2 regions of the Planococcus sp. TJ-307 genome follow, and region 2 is predicted to be linked to the other one. Evidence: a T-box and tRNA genes for the amino acid it is inferred to sense, from the RefSeq annotation. Region 2 holds a T-box; the other holds one or more tRNA genes.
The links. A T-box is a leader RNA that pairs with one kind of tRNA and senses whether it is charged. The one in region 2 lies ahead of AC4EHK_RS10590 (valine--tRNA ligase), so its partner is inferred to be a tRNA-Val.

Region 1: it has a tRNA-Val gene. The T-box ahead of AC4EHK_RS10590 (valine--tRNA ligase) is inferred to sense a tRNA for this amino acid. The anticodon was not compared.

The regions. Positions count from the first base shown of each region.
Region 1 is NZ_JBZDOJ010000001.1:1,093,901-1,097,110, forward strand. Features, by position in the region: gene AC4EHK_RS05265 (Y-family DNA polymerase) at 1-858, shown strand, start outside; gene AC4EHK_RS05270 (YolD-like family protein) at 871-1,233, shown strand; tRNA gene AC4EHK_RS05275 (tRNA-Val) at 1,298-1,370, opposite strand; gene AC4EHK_RS05280 (acyltransferase) at 1,823-2,995, shown strand; gene AC4EHK_RS05285 (thermonuclease family protein) at 3,195-3,210, opposite strand, start outside.
Region 2 is NZ_JBZDOJ010000002.1:847,610-850,819, reverse strand. Features, by position in the region: gene hemL (glutamate-1-semialdehyde 2,1-aminomutase) at 1-405, shown strand, start outside; gene AC4EHK_RS10595 (AbrB family transcriptional regulator) at 561-1,610, shown strand; T-box leader at 1,632-1,854, shown strand; gene AC4EHK_RS10590 (valine--tRNA ligase) at 1,906-3,210, shown strand, end outside.

The DNA.
Region 1 (3,210 bases), on a different contig from region 2:
CACCGCATCCAGCAGGAAATTCTGGATGATTTCAAATTGCCTTCTGCAGTTGGGGGAGGGCCAAATATGCTGATGGCCAAATTGGCACTGGATTTGGAAGCGAAAGAAAAAGGTTTCGCCTATTGGACTCACACGGACATTGCCATGAAGTTGTGGCCAGTAAGACCGTTGAGTAAAATGTGGGGAATTGGGCACCGGACAGAAAAAACCTTGAACAGTATGGGCATCTATTCTGTTGGCGATTTGGCGTGCACAGACGTTGCCCTCCTGGAAGAACAGTTTGGCATTATGGGAAACCAGCTCCATCAGCATGCCAATGGCATCGATTTATCAGATATGGGATCGCCTTTAATCGAAGGCCAGATCAGTTACGGGAAAGGACAAATTTTGTATCGGGATTACATAGAAGAAAAAGACATCATGACGATTATCCTGGAAATGTGCGAAGATGTCGCTATGCGAACGCGGCAAGCCCGCCGTGCAGGGCGAACCATCCATTTGAGCATGGTTTACAGCAAGACCGCTTTTGGCGGAGGATTTTCACGCTCACGCTCTATTGACGAAGCAACAAACGACACTTTAAAGATGTACCAGGTTTGCTTGCAGATTTTCAGGGAGAATTTTCAGTACAAACCCATTCGGCAGATTTCACTGGCGATTAGCAACCTAGAAGAAGAATCAACAATGCAGCTAAGCCTTTTCGATGAGAAAAAATTTGAAAACAGAAGCCTTGGAGAAGCGATGGACAGGATCCGAAAACGATATGGCTACTCGGCGATTTACCGGGGAATCTCGGGTACTGCGGCAGGAACGGCCATTGCAAGAACAAAATTGATTGGCGGACATAATAAAGAATAAGGAGGTGGCCCAATGAAGCGCAATAAATACTTGAAAACAGTAGGAGACATCAAAGACCGTGGGCGCATTAAGTGGACAGCGTTAATGTTGCCAGAGCATGTTGAGTTGATCCGGGCATGGTATGAAAAAGACGAATGGGTGCCAAAACCCGATCTAAATGAATTCGATCTGGAGTTGATACAGGAAGAAATGGACATTGCACTCAAACGCCAATGCAACGTCATTATCCACAGCTGGAAGGCCGGGGTGATCTATACAAACAGAGGGGTGATTAAAGGAATCGATGCGACAAGCCGGATGCTGATTTATGGAGATCAATTGGCGAACCACAGGCTGCCGATGGATGAAGTCATTTCAATTGTGATTGTTGATTAGAAACTGCCAAGTCTATCGCAAAAGAAAAACCGCACAGCCCAAAGGCTACGCGGTTGCTTTTATATGATTCCTACTGGGCTCGAACCAGCGACCTCTACCCTGTCAAGGTAGCGCTCTCCCAGCTGAGCTAAGGAATCGTGGTAAACGTTTATGTAATGACGCTTACAGTACTTCGACATTATTTAGTATATACGTTTGAGACGAGCACTACAATAGCTTTTTGAAAAAAGTTGAAAAGTTTTTATGATTGTTGTTTCTGCCTTGTTTGTTGAGAATATGGTAGAAAGAGGATGGGATCTGCGATTCTTGACTAATAAAATGAGCCAACTTGAAATTTGAGTTGGTTCATTTTTGTTCTGATTTTTAGGTTATTTAGAATCCGTAACAAATACTAAGGAAAATATAGTACAATAACGGATAGAAGAATTTATAAATCTAAGCTGTTTCTCTGAGGAAGATAGTAAATAATCATAACAATTTTAAAAGTATGCTAACTGTTAAAAGTTAAATCAATAATAAAATGATAAAATCCCAACTTTCAACTAGAAGGATATGGAGATTTAATAAACGCAAGTTAACATTAAATCGAATGTTAACAGTAAGGAGTTGGGTTGCACTGAATCGTGAAATTAATTCTATATATTATATTCGTATTATGGCAATGGTGATGGTAGTTCTCGTACATACTACCGCTCAAATTTTTCACTTGTTTGAACCTTTCACATATCAACATCAATTTTATCACTTCATTAACCGAATAATCCGTGTGGAGTCGTCACTGTTTGTTATGTTGGTCGGCATTGTGTTTTTCTACAACTATCGGACACGTGTATTAACAAAAGATGTTTTTAAGTCCTATTTTAAAAAACGGGTAACGTATATTATTATTCCTTACATCATCTGGTCTATTTTTTATGAATTTTTCAATGTCCATCTAGGTGCCAGAACTTTTGTTCTTGAGGAAGCGTGGCATAGGCTGCTAAACGGTGAAAGTCATTATCAGCTTTGGTTCATCTATCTGATTGTGCAATTTTATCTTATATTTCCACTCATTCTAGTCATAGTGCGTTATTCGAAATTTCTGCGGAAATACTTGTGGCTCATTGGCTTTTTGATTGAATTTATCTTTTTCACATTAAATATGGAGTACCGCTTAACATCAACGCACTTTTTCTTGAACTATTTTGCGGCATTTTCATTAGGTGCATGGATTGGCCTTCACTATGAAACCGTATCCGCTAAAATAACCAATCGAAAAATTGCGCTGGCCGGTGCTGTCTCGCTTTTCTGTGGCATAATTTTTGTATCCATACATTACCGGAATTTGTTCGGTGAGCGGGTTGACATACCTATAGAATATTATCGCCTTATTGGGATTATCTATTTGACTGTAGGTGCACTTTTCTTCTTTTATATTTCCGAAAAATTTGCTGCGTTCTTTGGTGGGAAGACTACTGCCAAGCTTAAATATGTAGCTTCTTATTCGTTTGGTTATTATTTGGTGCATCCATTTATCCTGTATTACGTGATGTTATTCTTCCCAACAAAGGAAACAGGACTCTCCTGGCATATCATGATATGGCTTCAGTTTGGACTTGCAGTTGTATTCTGTTACTTTTTCATCTGGGCGTTCCATCGGTTTATACCTTTTGCGGGCTTTATTTTCGGAAAGTTACCGAAAGATGCTCCGCTTTTCTGGAAAGCAGGACCCAAAGAAAAAAACTGGGAGCAACGGAAACAGATTAAAAATCCTGATATTTGACTATGATTAAATAGAGCGGATTTATGAAGTAGCTTTGTGAATTGTTATTTTTAAAAATACTCATTCAGTTTTTCGTTTTTTGAAAGCTGCTTTAAATTTTTTATCCTCAAAATAAGTTAGAAATAAAAGAGCCTGGCTTTTCTACTTCATCGTAGAAAAGCTAGGCTCTTTACAGAGTAAAAACACTATATACCAGTCTTTATTGCCCAACGCCT
Region 2 (3,210 bases):
TACCAGGCAGGCACCTTGTCCGGAAATCCGCTTGCCATGCGTGCAGGTTTCGAAACCTTGTCCCGTTTGACAGAAGAAAGTTACAACGTGTTTGTAGAACGCGGCGATCAGCTGGAAAAAGGGTTCCGGGAAGCGGCGACGAAATACAACATCCCGCATACCGTTAACCGCGCCGGATCGATGATCGGTTTCTTCTTCACAAACGAAGACGTGGTTGATTTTGAAACAGCGAAAACTTCGGACACGGATTTGTTTGCGGATTACTATCGTTTGATGGCAGAAGAAGGCATCTTCTTGCCGCCGTCCCAGTTTGAAGGCATGTTCTTATCGACTGCCCACACGGAAGAGCACATTGCAAAAACCGTAGAAGCATTCCATACCGTATTTGCTAAACTGGCACGCTAATATAAAATGGAGGCATCTGGATTTTTTCAGGTGTCTCTTTTTTGTTGGCTTCATCTAATGGAGCTGGAATCATGGAATTCTGTTCACCACCCATACACGCTGAAATTTCGTGTAACATAGATAGCAGCAACAACACGCGGAAAAGAGGAGAGACAATGAGGCCATTTATACTTACTGCCATCATTGCAGTAGCATCAGGAGCGGTTTTTGAAGCGGTCGGGATGTTTCTGCCCTGGCTATTAGGACCAATGTTTGCCTTGTTGTTGGTCAATCAGTTCACGAAACTGCCCCTTTACTGGCCAAAGTTTTTGCGGACAGCGGGACTGGTGATGCTGGGCATTCAAATCGGTTCATCCTTTACACGGGATGCAGTGCTGTTGATGGCCGTGGATTTGCCATATATGGCATTTATGACGGTATCGGTCGTCGCGCTGTCGATTGGACTGGGCCTCTTGTTTAAGAGAATGGTCAATGAAAGCTTGGCGACCAGTCTGCTTGGGTCGATTCCAGGAGGCTTGGCACAGATGGTCGTTCTTGCTGAGGAGATTCCGTCCGCAAATATCACCGTCGTGACAATGATGCAGACCATTCGGATTTTCATGGTGGTAACGATTGTGCCATTCCTGACCGTTTTTTTGAATGGCAGAGGCGCGGGAGAAACGCAACAGCAGCTATTTACATTTTCGCCGATGCTATTTCTAATGGCTTTCGTAGTTGGGATTTTGCTTTTCACCGGAATGAAACGGATCGGTTTTCCAGCTGCTGAATTGCTGGCGCCCATTTTGGCGATGGCTGTTGTTCAGTCCTTTTCGGGTGATGTCCTAATTGACATGCCTTACTGGCTCATTGCCATCGCGCAGGTGTTTATTGGGGCAAACCTCGGTTTGCAGATGGAAGGCATTGGTGAAAAGCTAACATTCCGGCTGGGTGCCGCGATTGTGTTGAACAACGTCTTGCTGATCGGGTTTACGGTGTTAATTGCGATGATTCTTGCCCACTGGCTGCCCGAATACATATTTCTCGACTTTTTCTTGAGTGCGGCACCTGGCGGCATTGCTGAGATGGCAATCACAGCGCTTGCAGCTGGAGGCGATGTGGCACTGATCACGGGCTTCCAATTGTTCCGTCTGTTCTTTATTTTGCTGATTGCGGCGCCGATTGTGGCATTCATTGTAAAAAAACTTGACGCTAAAACCGGATATTGAGTACAATGGGAGTAATTAGATAATCATGCGTTGAAGAGGATAGTAGGGTGTGCGTGCATTTCAGAGAGAAGACCGAGTGGTGAGAGGTTTTCATGGGCGCGCATTTGAATGTCACCTCGGAGCAGTTGCCGTGAAACACAGTAGCGGGAACCGGACTGAACATCCGTTATGAAACTTGAGAGCCAGGTGGGCAAGTGGACCTGTGTATAAAGGTGGTACCGCGAAAAACTCCTTCGTCCTTTACAGACGATAGGAGTTTTTTGCGTTCTGCCAGAAATTTAGAGGAGGAATTCCAATGACTGAACAAATGTCGACCAAGTACGATCCGCAATCGATTGAAAAAGGGCGTTACGATTGGTGGGTCAACAACAAATTCTTCGAAGCCAAACCAGAAAGCGGCAAAACGCCGTATACCATTGTGATTCCCCCGCCAAACGTGACCGGCAAGCTGCATTTAGGGCATGCCTGGGACACAACGCTGCAGGACATCATGACGCGCATGAAGCGCATGCAAGGCTTTGATGCGCTATGGCTTCCAGGAATGGATCACGCCGGCATCGCAACGCAGGCAAAGGTAGAAGGCAAGCTGAAAGAAGAAGGGCGTTCACGTTACGATTTGGGCCGTGAAGCGTTTCTTGAAGAATCATGGAAATGGAAAGACCAATACGCGGGCCATATCCGTGAGCAATGGTCGAAACTGGGCCTTGGCCTTGATTATTCCCGTGAGCGTTTCACATTGGATGATGGCTTATCAAAAGCGGTACGCGAAGTTTTCGTAAAATTGTACGAGAAAAAATTAATCTACCGCGGCAAATACATCATCAACTGGGACCCAGCAACACAAACCGCCATTTCCGATATTGAAGTGATCTACAAAGACGTACAAGGTGCGTTTTACCATATGCGTTATCCGCTTGCGGACGGCAGCGGCCACATCGAAATCGCGACAACGCGCCCGGAAACAATGCTTGGCGATACAGCCGTTGCGGTTCACCCGAAAGACGAGCGCTACCAGCATTTGATCGGCAAAAAAGTTATCTTGCCAATCATCGGCCGCGAAATGGAAATTGTGGCGGACGATTACGTGGACATGGAATTCGGAAGCGGCGCTGTGAAAATCACGCCGGCACATGATCCGAATGACTTTGAAATCGGCAATCGCCACAACCTGGAACGCGTGCTGATTATGCACGAAGACGGTTCAATGAACGAGAATGCCGGAAAATACGAAGGGCTTGACCGTTTCGAGTGCCGCAAGCAAATCGTTAAAGATTTACAAGACATGGATGTACTGTTCAAAATCGAAGAACACTTGCATTCAGTTGGCCATTCAGAGCGCAGTGGGGCAGTAGTAGAACCTTACCTGTCCACACAGTGGTTCGTAGACATGAAGCCGCTTGCTGCTGCTTCTGTAGAGGCGCAGAAAACAGATGCGGGCGTTAACTTCGTACCGGACCGTTTCGAGAAAACCTACCTGCACTGGATGGAAAACATCCGCGACTGGTGCATCTCGCGCCAGCTTTGGTGGGGGCATCAAATTCCGGCCTGGTACCATAACGAAACAGGTGAAATTTACGTAGGCCACGAAGCACCGGCTGAC